DNA from 4 places in the Undibacterium sp. Di27W genome. Region 1 is predicted to be linked to each of the others. Evidence: predicted binding sites of a transcription regulator. Region 1 holds the regulator's gene; each other region holds the start of a gene.
The links. Region 1 encodes sigma-54, which starts transcription at its own class of promoters, with help from an activator protein. Its sites were predicted from a motif close to TGGCANGNAANCTGCTTT; they were not measured.

Region 1 (5,229 bases):
TCAAACAACGGTCATTTCTTTTTCCATTTTCTGTACCGCACAAACGGCGGCTACACATGGGAACTGCAAAAATCAATAGCAACTGCAACTGCAACTGCAACTGCAACTGCAACTGCAACTGCAACTGCAACTGCAACTGCAACTGCAACTGCAACTGCAACTGCAACTTCAACTTCAAAAGCAACGTCAATGCGACCTTTGTGCAAATTTTTGTATTGGCAATTGATTTAATTTTCTTAAAAAATCAGTTTTTAAATCACCCTTCCAAATACCGCAAAGGATGCGCATGAGCAGGCCATGCTTCTGCAAAGAATCCTGTCACCTGCTCTGTCGTCACTTCAGCCAATGTTGCAGGTGACCAGCGTGGACTATTGTCTTTGTCTACCACCAGGGCACGTACGCCTTCAAGTACTTCACCATGCTTGAAGCAATGGCGTACCATATTTCTTTCCATGCGCAGGCAGGCTGATACTGTCATGTCCTTACTGCGGCGCAGTTGTTCCAGTGTGACTGACATCAGCAAGGGTGAGCGCTTTTGCATGGTGGCCAGGGTTTGCTGGGCGAATTCGTTGCTGTTTTGCTGCAGTTTTTCACAGATGGTAGTGACACTATTACCTGCGAAGATGTCATTGATGGCCGCATGTTGCGCGGCCAGTTTGCTGGTATCCGGCTTTGCCTGGTCTGCAAAGCTAGCTGCGAAATCACGTATTGCCACGTGCAGGTCCGTGGCCGCGCTTTCGCTGAGCAAATTCATCAATGCTGGTATTTCAGCGGTGGGGATGTAGATATCTGCCAGCCCTGCATAGATAGCATCAGCGGCAGTAATGATCTCACCAGTCAGTCCCAGGTAAGTACCAATTTCACCCTCAGTGCGTGACAGGAAATAACCACCGCCGACATCAGGGAAAAGACCGATATTCACTTCCGGCATGGCCATCTTGGTACGCTCAGTGACAATGCGCAAACGGCAATCTGACCCTGCCTGGGCGATACCCATGCCACCACCCATGACGACGCCATTCATCAGCGCGATATAAGGTTTTGGGTAGAAATGGATTAAATGATTTAAGGCATATTCTTCTGTGAAAAAATCTTCCAGCAGGGCCGAGTCACCTTTCGGAGTAGCAGTGCCGACATCATAGAAAAAACGGATATCCCCACCAGCACAAAATGCCTTCTCGCTGCTGCTGTGAATAAACACGGCACGCACACTTTGATCATCCTGCCAGGCCAGCAAGGTCGCCGTCAATGCTCGCACCATATCGAGAGACAGCGAGTTCAAGGCTTTGGGTCTGTCAAGGGTGATATAGCCTATATTGTTCTTGACGGAGGTGAGGACAAATTCGCTCATGATGGACTATGCAGTGTAGGGGATGAAGCTGCTATTTTAACTTTGTCAGGCTTGGGCGTCACGGGGTGTATATGTTTATGAGGAAATAGAGTAAGGACGGCATGCTCGTTGCCGTTGGGTTTGACTTTGGGGTTGTTTTTGACTTTCGGCAGTTCCCATGTGTCGGCGCCGTTTGTGCAGTACAGAAAATGGAAAGAGAAGGACCGCTGTCTGAGCCGCAGGCGAGTTTCGGGCCTTCCCATTTTTTGTACTGCATAAACGGGAACCCCGCAGGGGCGACGACGCCTGGGTCGCCTTCTTTTGCTTCCTTTTCTTGGCGAGCAAGAAAAGGGAGTAGCCGCCGGTCTATCACCGGCGAGCAATCTTCAAATACGAATGCAGGTATTTCAAAATCCAGCTCGCAAAGTCTTACGATTCTGGCGTGAATAAACTTCGTGGCATACACCGAACGCCGCTGGATTCCAGCCAAAAGCACGCTGGAATGACGTTAATACGTGTACGGATTGCCATATGGCAATCAACTGAATAGATTGAGAAATATTATTTATTTCAAAACCACTCACCCAACAAAAAGGACGCCTTTAGCGTCCTTGTTTTGGATGTCCACAACCTGTTAGGGTAAGGACCGGGGTCTTATGAAGCCGATGCCGGATCAGGTATGTGCTTGATGGCGTCGTGCTGATGGTCTTGCATTTTATCTTTGTGCTTGATGACCTGGCGATCAAGTTTGTCTACCAGTGCATCGATTGCTGCATAAAGATCATGCGCCAGACTTTCAACGTGGATATCTTTACCGCTGATATGCAAATTAATGTCGGCTTTGTGTCGTTTTTCCTTTTCCCGGAGCTTGTCCACCGTCAGGATGACGGCGATATCAATGACCTGGTCGAAATGTCGCCTGATACGTTCTAGTTTGGTATGTACATATTCACGAATTGCAGGAGTTACTTCGACGTGGTGTCCACTGATGGTGAGATTCATACTGTGCTCCTATAGTGATGTTGCTTGCTGTAACGATACACTCTTGGCATTTATTTGCCTTGAGCTAAATCATATATAGCAATTCAAACCGTGATTACAAGGACTACTTACAAAGATTTACGCAAACTGACTGGGGGGATTTTCAGGGCTTCACGGTATTTGGCAACTGTCCGCCGGGCAATTACCATGCCCTGTTCACCCAGCATGTCTGCAATTTTGCTATCAGAGAGTGGGCTTTTCTGGTCTTCTGCTCCTATCAACTGCTTGATGAGTGCACGTATCGCGGTGGAAGATGCTTCACCCCCTGTTTCCGTCGCGACATGGCTGCCGAAAAAGTACTTCAACTCAAACATGCCATGTGGGGTCAACATGTATTTTTGGGTTGTCACACGTGAGATAGTGCTCTCGTGTAATCCTAGTGTATCAGCAATTTCGCGCAAAACAAGGGGTCGCATGGCAACGGCACCATGGGTGAAAAAATTGCGTTGCCTTTCAACTATCGCTTGTGCAACGCGCAAAATAGTGTCAAAGCGTTGCCGCATATTTTTGATGAGCCAGCGGGCTTCCTGCAATTGCGCACCCAGGCCAGCTTCACCACGGTTTTGCTTCATGATATTGGCATACACGCTGCTGACTCGCAGCCTGGGCATGACATCCTGATTCAGCATGACTTGCCAGCCATTGCCAGACTTTCTGACGATCACATCCGGCACCACATAATCTGATTCATCGGCGGCAAAGGCAATGCCAGGCCGTGGCTGGCACAGGCGTATGATGGTTTGTGCATCGCGCAAATCTTCATCATCGCAGTCGAGAATTTTCTTGAGTTTGGTGAAGTCTCTTTGTGCAAATAAAGCCAGTTGTGTTTCAACAATTTGCAATGCCAGTCTGCGTGTGACAAAAGCCACTTTGGGCATGCGCCTGATTTGCAGGGCCAGGCATTCTGAAGGGCTGCGCGCACCGACACCAGCCGGGTCAAAGCTTTGCAGCATATTCAGGGCAAAGGCCAGTTCTTCTGCTTCTACACAGAGTTCCAATGGCAAACTGGCATGTATTTCATCCAGGGTTTCAGTCAGGTAACCATTGCTGTCCAGCGCATCTATCATCAGTTCGACCAGGGCACGGTCACGCGGCTCACGCAGGTTCAGGCGCATTTGCTCCAGTAGATGTTCACGCAGGGTGATGTGGGCTGCTCCCAGTTGTGGACGGCCATCTTCATCATCACCAGATTTGCTGCCATGCTGCACATCATCAAAGCCCCAGTCTTCTTCGCTGGAGCTGGTGCTGTCATTGCTGATGACCGTTTCGGCATCGGCAGCGGCTGGCTCGGTGGATTTATCGCTTTCTTCTCTTTGCGCAGGTGCTTCCATGCCTGCGTCAGCCGAGGTACTTGTTGTATTGATGGCACCATCGGCCAGCAGGCGAACCGCATGGTCGAGTGGATCATCGACGCGTTCCAGCATGGGATTATCGGTCAGCAGCGTCTCCAGCTCCTGATGCAATTCCAAAGTCGATAACTGCAATAATCGTATTGATTGCTGCAATTGCGGCGTTAAGGCCAGATGTTGTGAGGTACGTAGTTGCAGGCTTTGTTTCATGATGATTCCCGTCACATCCGGAAGTGTTCTCCGAGATAAACGCGACGTACAGATTCATTTTGTATGATGTCGTCAGGCTTGCCGCTGGCAAGTACCGCGCCTTGATTGATGATGTAAGCGTGATCGCAGATGCCCAGGGTTTCGCGCACATTATGATCGGTGATCAAAACGCCTATGCCGCGTTCCTTGAGGAAGCGGACGATACGCTGGATTTCGATGACAGCGATAGGATCAACGCCGGCAAAGGGCTCATCCAGCAAGACAAAGCGTGGATTGGTGGCCAGTGCACGGGCAATCTCGACGCGGCGGCGTTCACCACCTGACAGTGACAAAGCCTGGCTCTCGCGTATTTTTTCTATTTGCAAATCTGCCAGCAAGGCATTCAGCCTTTGCTCGATTTTCTTGCTGCCGAGGAATTTGCCATCGCTGTCTTTTTGCAATTCCAGTACCGCACGGATATTGTCTTCTACCGTCAACTTGCGGAACACTGATGCTTCCTGCGGAAGGTAAGACAGGCCGAGCACGGCGCGCTCATGGATGGGCAGTTGCGAGATATTGACATCATCAATAATGATATCGCCAGCATCGGAAGGTACCAGACCAACGATCATGTAGAAAGAAGTGGTTTTGCCTGCACCATTCGGCCCCAGCAAACCCACCACTTCACCACTTTTCAATAGCAGGGAAACATCGCGCACGACCTGGCGTGCACCATAACGTTTTTGCAAACCCTTGACCAGCAAGGTGCTGCCTGACTGTGCTGTCATCTTAATTAGCCTGTTTTTCTGGTTTTGGTTGCAAGATGATTTTCAGGCTGCCCGAACCTTCTACAAACTGGCCACTGGTGGAGTTAGTGCCTACAAAGACTTCATTCTTGCTGTCATAAGACAGGTATTCGCCAGCCTGTTCCTGGGTGACTTTAGTGCCTTCCAGATAGCGTACCTTGGCCTTGGAAAAGAATTTGACGATTTCCGTGCTTTGATTGTATTCCGCACGTTCAGCTTCGCCATCTACCCACAGATCAGGTCCGCCATCGCGCTTTTGGCGGAAGGTGACTTTGCGATTGCTGCCACCAGTCAGTACTACAAATTGATCACCATTCGGCGCCTCGGTGACGACGGCATTTTCTGCCTTGACATTCAGAGTGCCACGCACCAGGGCGACACCCTTGGATAATCTGCGCACGCTGGTCTTGCCATCGCTCTCGCCATAACCGGCTTCGATGACGGTTTCCTTGTTGCTGTCGGCTTTTTCTGCATATGCAGTTGCACTGACCAGGCCCAGGCAGGCCAGGCCGAA
Region 2 (5,229 bases), on a different contig from region 1:
TCTTCTCTGTCGAGCTTGAGCTGCTGCACGTTTTCACGCAACTCTATCAAGACCGGTGTCTCAGGATTATCGAGGGCCGTCACGATACTGTGTACATGCAAGGGATCGCGCCCTGCCCGCTCCAGCGTCAGATCCTGGCGTTTGTCAGCAAACTGGTGGGCGACCGCCTGATGGAAAACGGTAGTCAATTCCTGGCCATTCAGGAACAGGTCCGTCAGATTCAGATGCGTCAGCGACTTGAAAGAAGAATCGAGCAGGTTTTCAGCAGCCGCATTGGCAAATAAAATACTGCCCTCAGCATCCAGCACAATCACGGCTGAAGTCAGCAAATCCAGGCCAGCAAATGAGGTAAGTGGAGTTTTCAAAAATTGTCCATAAAAAAAGGCCGCACAGAGCGACCTTTACGCAAGCATCATGCCCGAACAGCAATTTACTCTTTTACACTGGCAACTTATTTCGCATTGGCAATTTCACGTTTCAGTGCTTCTATGTTCTTTTCGGTGCGGCTGACGTCTTCTTTCATCAAATTGGTGCGTTCCTGGTATTTGGCAAAATTTCTTTCATCACCGCGGCGCTCAGGCTCACCATTATTGTATTCTTTCTTCAGATTGGCGAGTTTTTGCTCTTCGTTCTTCAATTCATCCATCAAAATCTGTTTACGGTCTGAATCTCTGGCTTTTTGTGTGCCTTCATCCACTTTAGGGAAGTCATTAGGGCTGCTGGCCGGTTTGCCTTGCGGTTTCTTACCCGGCGCAGGCAATGTTGGCGCCGGAACAACGGTGATACCCTGCAAATCCACCTTCTTGCAACCTTTGACTGCGCCTGTATTTTTGTATTCTTTTTTACCATTATCATCCACGCACAGGTACACATCACCCTGCGCATAGGCAAACGCCTGCACACCAATAAAGAGAATAAGGCCTGACAAAAGTCGATTCATAGGAAAGCAATAATCATTAACAGACTGATAGTGTATGTCATGCAGCGCTGCAACACAATTACTGAGAAATTAGCATTTGTAACAAAAAAAGCGAGGTTACCCTCGCTTTTTTGTCTATTTACTCAGACTTTACTCAAATTACAGAGAGTAATACATGTCGAATTCAACAGGATGAGTTGTCATGCGGAAGCGTTGTACTTCTTGCATTTTCAAATCAATGTAGGCATCGATCATGCTGTCACTGAATACACCACCGCGTGTCAGGAACTCGCGGTCTTTATTCAATGCTTCCAGTGCTTCTTCCAGAGATGCACACACTGTTGGGATCAATGCATCTTCTTCTGGTGGCAAATGGTAGAGATCTTTGCTGGCTGCTTCACCAGGATGAATCTTGTTCTGTACGCCATCCAGACCCGCCATCATCAATGCAGCAAAGCACAGGTATGGGTTAGCCAGTGGATCAGGGAAACGTGTTTCGATACGGCGGCCCTTAGGATTGGCAACGTAAGGAATACGGATGGAAGCAGAACGGTTGCGGGCAGAGTAAGCCAGTTTCACTGGAGCTTCATAGCCTGGCACCAGACGTTTGTAAGAATTGGTACCTGGATTAGTGATCGCATTCAATGCTTTTGCATGCTTGATGATACCGCCGATGTAGTACAGGGCGAAATCAGACAAACCAGCATAGCCGTCGCCAGCGAACAGGTTTTTGCCATCTTTCCAGATGGATTGATGCACGTGCATGCCAGAACCGTTGTCGCCAACGATAGGCTTAGGCATGAAAGTCGCTGTCTTGCCATAAGTGTGGGCAACATTCCAGACTACGTATTTCAGGTTTTGTGTCCAGTCAGCGCGCTCTACCAGAGTAGAGAACTTGGTGCCGATTTCATTTTGACCAGCGCCAGCCACTTCATGGTGATGCACTTCAACCGGGATACCCAGGGATTCCAGGATCAAACACATTTCAGAACGCATGTCCTGAAAGCTGTCGACTGGAGGAACCGGGAAGTAACCGCCTTTGACCGTAGGACGGTGGCCAGTATTGCCGCCTTCCAGTTTCTCGCCTGTCGTCCAGGAAGCTTCGTCAGAATCAATCTTGACGAAACAGCCAGACATATCCACTTTCCAGCGTACGCTGTCGAAAATGAAGAATTCTGGTTCTGGGCCAAAGTAAGCGGTGTCACCAATGCCAGAGGATTTCAAATAAGCTTCAGCACGTTTCGCGATGGAACGTGGATCGCGGTCATAGCCCTTGCCATCAGATGGCTCGATCACGTCACATTGCATGAACAATGTGGTTTCTTCAAAGAATGGATCAATATTGGCAGTAGATGGATCAGGCATCAGCAACATGTCAGATGCTTCAATACCTTTCCAGCCAGCGATAGACGAGCCGTCAAATGCGTGGCCAGATTCGAATTTATCGATGTCGAACTGGGAAATTGGAACAGTTACGTGCTGTTCTTTGCCTCGGGTATCAGCAAAACGAAAATCAACGAATTTGACTTCGTTATCTTTCGCCATTTTCAAGACTTCTGCGGCTGTCATTGCCATGTGAAACTCCTCTGAGAGCTAAAAAATAAATTCGGAAATTGCTGAGTGCTGCGCCTGCCAGTTTTGTGCGATATGAAACAATAGACAAACCTTATCTTACTGCCCCTACCAACAACATCCACCTGGCGGCTCAACTCACCGGGGATAATAGCAGAAACCATGCCATCATCCAGATCGTGTATATATAAATACGAAATTTGTTAAATGCTTGTTTTTGTGGCGTTTTCCTGAGCAAAAGTAAAACAGCTTAACAAACAGGCAAAACACAGATTGCACCAAAACAATGCGCCGAAAATAAAAAGATCAATTTTGGTGCATTATTAATTTAAAGCTGCTGCCGCGCATTTTTTTGGTGCGTTTTTAAGTTTATCAAAAACGACTCCATTTTATAGTGTCAGCTCGTGCAAAATATTTCATAAAAAATAAGCAAGCTTGATCAAAATCAACTTTTCTTTGCATAGACGTATGTGAAATCGACACTCATTTAGACTGTCACCATCTTTACCAGTCTGACCGCGTGCCAGTCACAAAGATCCAGCACAGAACTGCCGCTTCGCTGGCAGTGTTTTTTTCAGCTTATATATTATGTTGCCCCACCCCAGCCGGCGAAAGCCATTTTTGCTTGCCGCCCTGAGCTTTGTCCTGTCCTTGCTGGCAAGCACCTCCGTGACACTGAAACTGATCAGACTGCGGCAAGAAGCAGGTGAGCAAAAAAAACGGCTCAAAAAAATCATTTGCAAACAGCGGGCAAAGCGCAAACACATAGAAGAAGACTTGCGCATCGCCGCCATTGCCTTTGAGGCCCAGGAAGGCATGGTCATCACCGACCAGCACCGCACCATTTTGCGCGTCAACAATGCTTTCACCCGCATCACTGGCTATAGCCGCGAAGAAGCACTGGGCAAACAAACCAGTCTACTCAAATCAGGGCTGCATGGTGCTGGCTATTATGAAGACATGGGCAAGCAACTGGACGCCAATGCCTATTGGCAAGGCGAAATCTGGAACCGCAGGAAAAATGGTGAAGTCTATCCAGAATGGCTGACCATTACTGCCGTCAAAAACCAGCGCGACCAGGTCATCAACTATGTCGCCACCATGCTGGACATTACTCAGAGAAAAGCAGCAGAGGCCAAACTCGAGCACCTGGCCTATCACGACCCGCTGACCGGGCTGGCCAACCGCAGACTATTAATAGACCGTCTGCAACACAGCCTGCTGGCAAAGAGCCGCAGCAATCTGTATGGCGCAGTGCTCTTCCTTGATCTGGATAATTTCAAAACCATCAATGACAGCAGTGGCCATGGCAGAGGTGACATGCTCTTGCAAGTGGTCGCGAAACGCCTGGAACACAGCATACGCAAAGGCGACACCCTGGCCCGCTATGGAGGCGATGAATTTGTCTTGTTACTCGAAGAACTCAGCGACAACATACGGGAAACCGCGATAGAAACCCAAATGATCGCTACCAAGATACAGGCCGACCTGCGTGCATCCTATGAGCTTGAACACATCGAATACCACAGCAGCGCCAGCATAGGCATCACCCTGTTTGACAAACAAAATAGCTCGGCAGAAGAATTGTTGAAACAGGTTGAAGTCGCCATGTATGAAGCTAAGGCCAGCGGCGGCAACAGCTTCCGTTTCTTTGACAAAGACATGCTCGACATCGTCAACACCCGCGCCGCCCTCGAAGCCGATATGCGCCATGGGCTGCAACAAGGACAATTCGTTTTATATTACCAGGCACAGGTCAACAGCGCAGGCCAGATCACAGGCGCAGAAGCCCTGGTGCGCTGGCAGCATCCACAAAAGGGCCTGGTGCCACCATCTGACTTCATCCCCCTGGCAGAAGAATCCGGCCTCATCCTCAGCCTGGGTGCCTGGATACTGGATAACGCCTGCGCCAAACTGGCAGAATGGCAAAACAGCGAAGATACAAAAAAACGCACACTGGCTGTGAATGTCAGCGCCCGTCAATTCAGGCAAAACGATTTTGTCGCACAAATACTGGATAACATCGCCCGCCACCAGATCGATGCCAGCAAACTCAAACTGGAATTGACCGAAAGCCTGCTGGTCGACAATGTCGAAGCCACCATAGAAAAGATGAACCAACTAAAAACCACAGGCGTGGGATTTTCACTGGATGACTTTGGCACCGGTTACTCTTCACTCTCCTATCTCAAGCGCCTGCCGCTGGATCAACTCAAGATAGACCAATCCTTCGTCCGCGATATCCTCAGCAATACCAATGACGCCGTCATCACCAGGACCATCATTGCCCTGGGCCAGAGCCTGGGCCTGGCCGTGATTGCTGAAGGCGTGGAAACCATAGGCCAGCGCGATTTCCTGCAACAGCAAGGCTGCCTTTCCTATCAGGGTTACCTGTACGGCAAACCCAGCGCCGATTTAGATTTAATATAGGACTTATGCAAAACCGCCCGAGCTGCGTTGCAGCTCCCGCATTTAGTAAATTCGGTACTAAAGTACTGTCTTCGTCGCTACGGTGTAGTCGGGGTTTCAGACAACATGTTGACTGCCGACGGAACGAACCTCTCTTGCAAGAGAGGTTTCCTAAGGCGATAGCCTTGCTGGGACAATTTTGCGCAAGCCCTGATATAAACTAGCGGACACATCAGAAGTACTTTTTTGCAATCGCCATTTCATCAAGGGAACCACCATGTCCACAGATCAAACCCTGCAAACCGCCCGCCAGCGCGGCCAGGAACAAG
Region 3 (5,229 bases), on a different contig from region 1:
CCTTCCTCCCGATATAACTGCAAGAAGGCGCCGGTATATTCCATGACTTCTTCATGGGTTTTGAGTTTGACGAGGAATTGCGCGACTTCGGTTTTGATACCGCCATTGCCACCGACATAAATTTCCCAACCTGAATCAACACCGATGACACCAACGTCCTTGATACCGGCCTCGGCACAATTACGTGGGCAACCAGATACCGCCAGCTTGACCTTGTGTGGCGCATACATGCGTGCCAGTTCACGTTCCAGTTGTTGTCCCATGAGAGTGGAATTTTGCGTACCGAAACGGCACCATTCACTGCCCACGCAAGTTTTCACGGTACGCAAACCCTTGGCGTAGGCAAGGCCAGATGGCATACCCAGGTCTTGCCAGACGGCGCGCAAGTCTTCTTTCTTCACACCCAGCAAATCGATGCGCTGACCGCCGGTAACCTTAACTGTCGGTATCTTGAACTTATCGACAACGTCAGCAATCCTGCGCAATTCGCTGGCATTGGTTTCACCGCCCCACATACGCGGTATGACGGAGTAAGTACCATCCTTCTGGATATTTGCGTGTGAACGCTCGTTGATGAAACGCGATTGCGGATCATCCCTGGCTTCACGCGGCCAGGTAGAAATCAGGTAATAGTTGATGGCTGGCCGGCAACTGGAGCAACCATTAGGCGTACGCCATTCCATGAATTCCTGCACGCCAGCTACTGTCAGCAATTTGTTGACCTTGATCGCATCACGCACTTGCTGATGACTGTGATCAGTACAAGCGCACATGGGTTTGACTTTAGACGCAGTCGAATAATCACCACCCGCCGTGAACATGATGATCTGTTCTACCAGCCCGGTACAGGAGCCGCAAGATGCCGATGCCTTGGTATGCTTGCGCACATCGTCGAGTGTGAACAAGCCTTTTTCCTTGATGGCCTTGACGATGGTGCCCTTGCAGACACCGTTACAGCCGCAGACCTCGGCCTCATCCGGCATGGCAGCAGCCTTGGTGTGTCCTTCATGACCAACATCGCCAGTATTCGATTCCCCAAACATCAATGAGTCACGAATCTCGGCAATATTCTTACCTTCACGCAGCAGTTTGAAATACCAGCTGCCATCGACAGTATCGCCATAAAGGCAAGCACCAATCAGCTTGTCATCCTTCACCACGAGCTTCTTGTAAACACCACCTATGGGGTCGGACAAAATGATTTCTTCAGTATCCTTACCCCCCATGAATTCACCTGCAGAAAACAGATCTATGCCCGTCACTTTCAGTTTGGTGGAGGTGACTGAACCCTGGTAACGACCTATGCCAAAATTCGCTAGATGATTGGCACAGACCTTGGCCATTTCAAACAGAGGTGCGACCAGGCCATATACAGTGCCACGATGATTGACGCATTCGCCAACGGAATAAATACGTGGGTCATAAGTCTGCATGGTGTCATTGACGATGATGCCGCGATTGCAGTACAGACCAGCAGATTCTGCCAGCGCAGTATTAGGGCGTATGCCAACTGCCATGACGATCAGTTGCGCAGGGATTTCCAGGCCATCGGTAAAGCGTATGGCTTTCACATGACCAGCATCATCACCAATGATGGCTTCGGTATTCTTTTCCAGCAGGAAGTTCAGGCCGCGGTCTTCTAGGGATTTTTGCAACATCTTGCCAGCAACGGGATCAAGCTGACGCTCCATCAACCAGCCTGGCAAATGCACCACAGAGACACTCATGCCACGCATTTTCAAGCCATTTGCCGCTTCCAGACCCAGCAGGCCACCGCCAATGACGACAGCGTGAGTATGCTTTTCTGCCGCCTCTATCATTGTATTGGTGTCGTAGATATCGCGATAGGCTATTACGCCTTTCAGATCTTTGCCCGGTACAGGCAGCATGAAGGGCGTAGAACCCGTCGCCAGCAATAGACGGTCATATTCAGTTTGCGTGCCATCTTCGGCAATCACGACGCGCTTGTGGCGATCTATTTTGGTTATTTTTTTTCCGAGATGCAGGGTAATATTATTTTCTTCATACCAATCCACATCATTGAGCATGATGTCCTTGATGGTTTGCTCGCCAGCCAGTACGGGTGATAGCAGGATGCGGTTGTAATTGGCATAAGGTTCTGCACCAAATACGGTAATGTCATACAGGTCGGGGGCGATCTTGATTAATTCTTCCAGGGTACGCACACCTGCCATACCATTCCCTACCATCACTAGCTTAAGTTTCTTCATGGCTGCTCCTTTGCTTGTCTCCTCACACACTAAGCAAGAGCAATGCCAGTTCATTACCCCCAGAGAGAAGACCAGCCTGTTTTTATAAGCCCGCACCAATTTGACTGCACATTAATATGGTTTTCACCAAGAAAAACGGAGGATTCCTCTGCTGGCAGCAAGAGCAATGCCACTTATTGAAGCATGCGCCCAAAATCCTCATGGCACTCATAAAAAAAACAGTCATTCTGGTGCATTGCACCATTTAATTCAGGGTGCGCACAGTTTTTGCGCAGAAAGTTTTGTTTTCAATCAAGAAATATGCGAATCACCTGCACATTTTGATGGCACGTCCCTTGCAAGTGGCATGCATGTTCACTATTGGAGCGATCATGCAAAAAACTTCCTTCTGGAAAGCCGGGCACACGCCCACCTTATTGGCATCCTTCTTTTATTTCGACCTGAGTTTCATGGTCTGGGTATTGCTGGGGCCACTCGCCATCCAGATTTCCAAGGACCTAGGCCTGACTGCAGCACAAAAAGGCCTGGTCGTCGCCACCCCCTTATTGGCTGGTGCCTTGCTACGCATCGTCATGGGCGTGCTGGTCGATCATTTAAAACCCAAGAAAGCAGGATTGATAGGCCAGATCGTCGTGCTGATAGGCTTGTGCTGGGCATGGCTGGGTAATTTGCACACTTATGAACAACTGCTGTTCCTCGGCGTGATCCTGGGTGTCGCAGGTTCTGCCTTTGCCGTGGCATTGCCGCTGGCATCGCGCTGGTATCCGCCTGAGCATCAGGGCACTGCTTTAGGGATTGCGGGTGCAGGCAATTCCGGCACCGCCTTTGCGGCCCTGTTTGCGCCAGCGCTGGCAATTGCCTTTGGCTGGCAAAACGTGTTTGGCCTGGCGCTGATACCATTATTGATTGCCTTGGCGGTTTACCTGATTTTCGCCAAGGATGCACCGGGTGATACACCAAGCAAATCATTGACTGAATACCTGGCTGTGCTGAAAGACAAGGACGCCTGGTGGTTCATGTTCTTTTACAGTGTCACTTTTGGAGGTTTCTCTGGCCTGGCCTCTTCCCTGACCATTTATTTCAATACCCAGTATGGTTTAACGCCCGTCACGGCAGGTTATTTCACTGCCGCCTGCGTTTTTGCCGGGTCGCTGGTGCGTCCTATGGGTGGTCGTATTGCTGACCGCATAGGTGGGATCAAAACCCTGTCTGTCATGTACACCATCGCTTCTGCCTTCCTGTTCATTGCAGCTACAGGTTTGCAATCAGCAAGCACCGCTGTATGTGTCTTTGTGGTTGCCATGCTGGCTCTGGGTACGGGCAATGGTGCGGTATTCCAACTGGTGCCGCAGCGTTTCCGTAAGGAGATGGGTGTCATGACTGGCCTGGTAGGCATGGCTGGCGGCATAGGCGGTTTTTATCTGGCTGCCAGCATGGGTTATTCACGCCAGCTCACCGGCAGTTATCAAATAGGCTTGTCGATTTTCGCCAGCCTCGCCATCATCGCCTTGCTGGGTTTATCATTGGTCAAGAAACGCTGGCGCACGACCTGGGGCTCTGCCGCCATGACTACAGCAAAAATTTAATCCATCGCATATGCCATTGACAGTCAGCACAGGACATCACAGCGTAGCCGGTTTACGCCCACGTAATGAAGACTTTGTCGGCATGGTCACGCCAGGCGAACCCGAGCTATCCTGCAAGGGCATGGTGTTGGCCGTGGCTGACGGCGTCTCTGGCAATGAAGGCGGGCGTGAAGCGGCTGAATATGTAGTACGTGGCCTGCTGACCGATTACTATGCCACGCCTGACACCTGGGAAGTAACGACTGCACTCGACAAGGTGCTGGTCGCCATGAATAGCTGGGTGCAGCAACAGGGATCGGTACGCCGCGAACTGGCAGGCATGGCCACCACCATGACCTCACTGGTCTTGCGCGGACGCATGTATTACAGCGCCCATGTGGGCGATACCCGCTGCTACCTGTTGCGTGACGGTGCGTTGCAAAAACTGACCCAGGACCATGTCTGGGACAGACCAGAGATGCAACATGTGCTGACCCGCGCCATAGGCCTGGACAATCACCTCGTCATCGATCATGGTATGGGTGAGCTGCGTGTCAATGATGTCTTTTTACTGGCTTGTGATGGCATCTGGGCCAGCCTCACCGAATATGATCTGACAGATTTTTTGAAGCAGGTCAGCGCAGGCAAGCTGAGCAGTGAGGCGTCCTGCGAAGCGCTATGTGCAGCCGCACTGAAAGCGGGGTCGCAAGACAACTGCAGTGCCGTGATAGCACGCATAGACAGCTTGCCAGAAGGCGAATTGCGCGATGCCATCAGCGAGCTGCACGCCCAGCCTGTACCACCACGCATGAAGCCCGGCCAGACCCTTGATGGCTATGCGATAGAAGAAGTCATGCATACCTCGCTGACGACGATACTGTATCGCGTTAGCGATACCACTCATCACCAGCAACTGGTGTTAAAAACCCTGCATCCCGACAAGGCCAATGATGCACCGGAGCGCTCAGCCTTTGCGCATGAAGCATGGCTGGCCAAGCGCGTGGTAGCGCGCTTCTTTCCCCAGGTAATCACGCCCGATCAAAGAAACTACCTGTACTATCTCTCAACCTGGCATGCGGGTGCATCCCTGCAACAAAGGCTGGAAGCCGGGCAACATTTCACCATACCAGAAGCAGTCGCTTATGGTGGCAAGCTGGTACGCGCCATCGGTGCGCTGCACAGGCGCAGCATCCTGCACAGGGATATCAAGCCCGCCAATGTCCATCTGGGGGACGATGATGAAATCCGCATTCTTGACCTTGGTGTCGCGCAATCCGGCTTTGACAGCCAGGATGGCCAGGGCAATGCCAGCCACAGCATGGCGGGTACACCCTCATTTCTGGCGCCTGAGCAATTTCAGGGCGCAGCTCCATCCCGCGCCACTGATCTGTATGCCACTGGCGTCACACTTTACTATTTGCTGACGCGTCACT
Region 4 (5,229 bases), on a different contig from region 1:
ATAAGATGCGCGTGATGATCTTCCATTCAGATAAATTCAATACGCGAGCGACATTCATATAATCTTGCGGCACGCGCTGCACACCTATCGCAGTATTAATGATCATGGGCCAGATAGAGCAAATAAAGATGGACCAGATTGCTGCCGGATGGGCAGACTTGAATACCAGCAAACCTATAGGCAGCCAGGCCAGTGGCGAAACAGGTTTCAACAGGCTGATGATGGGATTAAACATGCCGGATAAAAATTTGAAACGACCTATCAAAAATCCCAGCGGTATCCCCACGGCCGCAGCCAAACCAAAACCGACTGCCACACGCTTCAGTGACGCATAAATATTCCAGCCTATGCCTTGATCATTGGGGCCTTTTTGATAAAAAGGATCAGAAAACAGCTTGATTGCTTCTTGCAAAGTCACCCAGGGTGAAGGGAAAGTCGTGTTTTTCACCGCAATGATTTCCCATATCAGTATCAGCATGCCTATGCCAAACAAGGGCGGCAACACACTCAGGAAAATGGGCCGCAATGAACCTGGCTTTCTCTCTCTCTTGGGTTTCACCTCCTGTACCACTGTTACTTCCTTCGCTGTATTTGCTGTCGTTGCTGTCGTTGCTATGCTGGCAGTCTCGTCGGCTACGGGTATTGCACCATGCACCAAGGTATTCATAAGGACTCCTCAAGCCTTGATTTTGAAAGCAGCTGCATAGGCAGCAGGATTCTTACCATCCCAGACTGTACCGTCCATGAACTTGCTGCTGCGCATGGGATCTTTTGGTACAGCTACCTTGGCCATGGTCGCTGCCTCCTTGTAGATATCTATGCGGTTAACTGCTTTTGCCACGGCTAAGTAATCAGGATCAGCTTTGAGCAAACCCCAGCGTTTATGCTGCGTCAGGAACCACATGCCATCTGACAGATAAGGGAAATTCACCGCGCCATCATTAAAGAATTTCATGTAATTGGGATCATCCCAGGTCTTGCCCAGACCATTTTGATAACGCCCCAAAATACGCTGATTAATGACATCGACCGAGGTATTGACATAGGATTTATCGGCGATGGTTTCTGCCATCCTGGTCTTGTTGGACAGCGATGCATCTATCCAGCGGCTAGCATCCAAAATCGCAGCGACCAACGCACGCGCGGTGTTTGGATATTTCTGCACGAATTCAGATGTCGTACCCAATACTTTTTCTGGATGATCTTTCCAGATATCCTGTGTCGTTGCTGCCGTGATGCCTATGCCGTCAGCAATCGCCCTGTGGTTCCAGGGCTCACCCACACAATAACCGTCCATATTCCCCACCCGCATATTCGCCACCATTTGTGGTGGTGGCACGGTAATGACCTTGGCATCTTTCATGGGGTTGATACCATGTGCAGCGAGCCAGTAATACAACCACATGGCATGGGTACCGGTAGGGAAAGTCTGGGCGAAAGTATATTCACGCTTGTCGGTTTGCATGAGCCTGGCCAGGCCTGCACCATCTACTGCACCCTTCTCTGCCAGCTTCTTCGACAAGGTAATGGCCTGGCCATTATTGTTCAGCGTCATCAACACAGCCATGTCTTTTTTATTCCCGCCTACACCGAGTTGCACACCATAGATCAAACCATACAAGACATGGGCTGCATCGAGTTCGCCATTGACCAGCTTGTCACGCACACTGGCCCAGGAAGATTCTTTGCTGGGGATAATCTTGATACCGTATTTTTTATCAAAGCCAAGCACCGATGCCATCACTACCGAAGCACAATCAGTCAGGGGAATAAAACCTATATGCACTTCTTCTTTTTCTGGCTTGTCTGATCCCGCTGCCCATACCCCACCGGTACTCAAGCCCATGATGCCTGCCCCACTTGCCAGCGCAGCGGTTTGCAAGAAACTGCGACGTTTGAAATTAGGTTCATTTTCTTCCCGCGTCTTGATGAGATTGTTAGAAACTTCCTGATTCAACATGTCTGCACTCCAGCTAAATTAATTCCTGTAACGAAAAAAGATGTCATCCCACCACGGATAAACCGTATGGAAAGACACCTTTGTCTGGTGAGGTGACCGCCGTTAGTCAGACTCACTTTTTTCTTAAGCACCAGCTTTGGCACTTTGTCTCAATACAGCAATTGCCGTGCCAACCCCAAAACCCGATTTAGCTCCTTAAACCCAACAGGAAACAGCAATTCATTAAAAAATACCGCACCTAAATGACGCATTGCACCATTTATACGCACAAATCTGGACTTAGCCACCCAGCAGATCAGCCACGTCCAGCATGCGCTGCGCAAGATCAACCAGCTTGAGATTTTTTTCCATAGCTTGTTTGCGCATTTTTTGATAAGCCTCATTTTCTGAAAGATGATGACGTTCCATCAACAGCCCCTTGGCACGTTCTATGGTTTTGCGCTCTTGCAGCTTGGCCTTGGTATCAGATAATTCACTACGCAGCTTTTGATCTGCATGGAAGCGTGCCATGGCGACATCCAGCACAGGCTTGATGCGCTCGGACTGCAAACCGGCAACCACATAGGCCGAGACACCGGCTTCCATGGCTGCCGCCATATTCGACTGGTTGCCATCTTCAGTAAATAAAACGATGGGCCGTGGCGCATCGCGGGTCAGCATGACCATGTGCTCTAGTACATCTCGCGAATCAGATTCAGCGTCAATAATGATCATATCGGGCTGCAACTGGGTGATGCGCTCGCTCATATAGATGTCACCCGGAATGACAGCAATGATGTTATAGCCCGCTTGCAGCAGACCGATGCGCAAGGCACGTGAGCGCGCCAGCTGCGCCTGAGCCTCCTCATGCAACTCATCCTCGCTTTGGATAACGGTATTCACCACGACGATCCGCAGACTGGAGGAAGCTGGTGTTATCGCATCGTCATTATTTGCTTTACTGCGCATTGATGGCCCATGCCAGATATAATTACGTTATATGAGTCATAGCAAGAATCGCTCCAATCCCTGCCTGATATGGGAGCAAGCAGTGTTTTGTGTTCTTGCCCGCATGTGCAATGACTTAACTCCCCTCCCATTTAGAAACAAACATGATAGTTCTCGGCGTTGAATCCTCCTGTGACGAAACCGGTCTTGCCCTGTATGACACAGAGCGCGGTCTGCTGGCCCATGCCTTACACTCGCAAATCGCCATGCACCAGGAATATGGCGGTGTCGTGCCGGAGCTGGCTTCGCGCGACCATATACGCCGCGCTCTGCCCTTGCTGACAGAGGTGTTGAATAAATCTGGCGTAGACAAACAAGCCATAGACGCGATTGCCTACACCCAGGGACCTGGCCTCGCCGGTGCTTTGCTGGTAGGTGCCTCGGTTGCCTGTGGCCTGGGTATGGCGCTGGATAAACCGGTGCTGGGTGTCCATCATCTGGAAGGCCATCTGCTGTCACCCTTGCTGGCCAGCCAGCCACCTGAATTCCCTTTCATTGCTCTGCTGGTCTCTGGCGGACATACACAGTTGATGCGTGTTGACGGCGTTGGTCGTTACCAATTACTTGGCGAAACCCTGGACGATGCTGCCGGTGAGGCTTTCGATAAGTCCGCCAAATTGCTGGGCCTGTCTTATCCCGGTGGCCCGGCTATTTCACGCATGGCAGAATTTGGTGACCCGGCAGCCTATCAATTCCCGCGCCCCATGCTGCATTCCAAAGACTTGAATTTCAGCTTCTCTGGCTTGAAGACCGCGGTATTGACCGTCGTCAAAAACCATCCTGCAAATATCTGCGAACAGGATAAAGCCAATATCGCCCGTGGTTTTGTGGATGCCATTGTCGCTGTGCTGACCGCCAAATGCGTGACTGCAATGAAGGAAAGTAGCTTGAAGCGTCTGGTGATTGCTGGTGGTGTGGGTGCCAACCAGCAGTTGCGCGCATCCCTGAATGCCGCGGCGGCAAAGAAGCGCTTTCAGGTGTATTACCCTGAGCTGGAGTTTTGTACTGACAATGGCGCAATGATCGCCTTTGCTGGTGCCATGCGCCTGAAAAACAATCCGGGTCTGGCAACCAGGGATTATGGTTTCAATGTCAAGCCGCGCTGGCCTTTACAGGACTTAATAGCTGCATAAAATAGCTGAATAAGTTTGCTTGCACGGGATTTCTATTTATAAATCCCACAGCCAACGATCGTATTCTCGAATTTTTCCACATACATGGACTTGGGCTCTATCTGCTTCGTTGTAGGATTCACGAATTTATAATCCTGCCAGGCACGGCCCTTGGTCTTCACTAATTCTATGCGCTCGCGTATAAAGAATTTGCCATCGACATCAGTCAGGTCCAGCATCTCCTTGCCTACCATCTTGGGATTCAGGTGGGCAAGATTTTTGCCATTCATGTCATACACAACCACGTACAAGTCGCGGTCCTGATACTGTCCATCACGCTTGTTGATCTCGGCAATGGTTGCATCGACACCATGTTTTTTCATCGCGTCTATGGCTTTTTGCACCATGGCCTTGGCCTCATTGGCACTACCATGCTCCGCAGCAGCAACGGACATGCTCAAAAAACAAAGAGAGAGAAAACTTGCCAGCCACAGTTGTTGAAATCGCGTCAGCATAAGAAAACCCCTCTTCATGATTAAAAAAGCATGTTTCTTTTTAAGCATAAATGAGGGGTAGGGATAATTCTAGATTTATTTGCAATATTGAAGATTTATTTTTTCTTTTCAACTTTTGTTGCATCTTTTTTACTACCCAGACGGCTTTCCTTGCCCGCGATGAGATTTGCAATATTCTGGCTGTGGCGATATATCAGCAAAGCACACATGATGGAGATAGCCAGCATTTTGACATCAGGACCGAATAACAAACCATAATAGAAAGGCGCGAAAATCGCCGCAACCAGGGCTGCCAGCGAGGAGTAGCGAAACGCAAATGCCACCATCATCCAGCTTACCAATGTGGCCACCCCCAGCCAGATATCGATGCCTATCAGGACGCCCGCTGCTGTGGCCACGCCCTTGCCGCCGACAAACTTGAAAAACACCGGCCATAAATGACCGATGAACACAGCCAAGGCCACAATGGCGATACTGCTGTCATCAAGTTGAAATTGATGTTGAAACCGCATCGCCAGCCACACCGCCAACCAGCCTTTGAATGCGTCGCCCAATAAGGTCAGGACAGCGGCCGCTTTATTCCCACTCCGCAAAACATTGGTGGCACCAGGATTTTTTGAGCCATAGGTACGTGGATCGGCCAATCCAAATAATT

Region 2: the regulator sigma-54 is predicted to act here: its motif matches at 2,642-2,659, upstream of glnA (type I glutamate--ammonia ligase).
Region 3: the regulator sigma-54 is predicted to act here: its motif matches at 2,556-2,573, upstream of ACO0LF_RS15720 (nitrate/nitrite transporter).
Region 4: the regulator sigma-54 is predicted to act here: its motif matches at 2,947-2,964, upstream of ACO0LF_RS16435 (ANTAR domain-containing response regulator).

Annotation. Positions count from the first base shown of each region.
Region 1 is NZ_JBMPOS010000012.1:92,710-97,938, reverse strand. It holds gene ACO0LF_RS22235 (hypothetical protein) at 1-231, shown strand, start outside; gene ACO0LF_RS22230 (enoyl-CoA hydratase/isomerase family protein) at 257-1,351, opposite strand; gene hpf (ribosome hibernation-promoting factor, HPF/YfiA family) at 1,985-2,332, opposite strand; gene ACO0LF_RS22220 (RNA polymerase factor sigma-54) at 2,440-3,930, opposite strand; gene lptB (LPS export ABC transporter ATP-binding protein) at 3,942-4,697, opposite strand; gene lptA (lipopolysaccharide transport periplasmic protein LptA) at 4,699-5,229, opposite strand, start outside.
Region 2 is NZ_JBMPOS010000020.1:10,289-15,517, forward strand. It holds gene glnL (nitrogen regulation protein NR(II)) at 1-365, opposite strand, end outside; gene ACO0LF_RS28155 (DUF4124 domain-containing protein) at 452-928, opposite strand; gene glnA (type I glutamate--ammonia ligase) at 1,079-2,494, opposite strand; gene ACO0LF_RS28165 (putative bifunctional diguanylate cyclase/phosphodiesterase) at 3,113-4,921, shown strand; gene ACO0LF_RS28170 (rhodanese-like domain-containing protein) at 5,178-5,229, shown strand, end outside.
Region 3 is NZ_JBMPOS010000007.1:126,112-131,340, forward strand. It holds gene nirB (nitrite reductase large subunit NirB) at 1-2,231, opposite strand, end outside; gene ACO0LF_RS15720 (nitrate/nitrite transporter) at 2,603-3,817, shown strand; gene ACO0LF_RS15725 (protein kinase domain-containing protein) at 3,828-5,229, shown strand, end outside.
Region 4 is NZ_JBMPOS010000007.1:306,356-311,584, forward strand. It holds gene ntrB (nitrate ABC transporter permease) at 1-667, opposite strand, end outside; gene ACO0LF_RS16430 (CmpA/NrtA family ABC transporter substrate-binding protein) at 677-1,846, opposite strand; gene ACO0LF_RS16435 (ANTAR domain-containing response regulator) at 2,240-2,908, opposite strand; gene tsaD (tRNA (adenosine(37)-N6)-threonylcarbamoyltransferase complex transferase subunit TsaD) at 3,052-4,080, shown strand; gene ACO0LF_RS16445 (cache domain-containing protein) at 4,113-4,574, opposite strand; gene plsY (glycerol-3-phosphate 1-O-acyltransferase PlsY) at 4,670-5,229, opposite strand, start outside.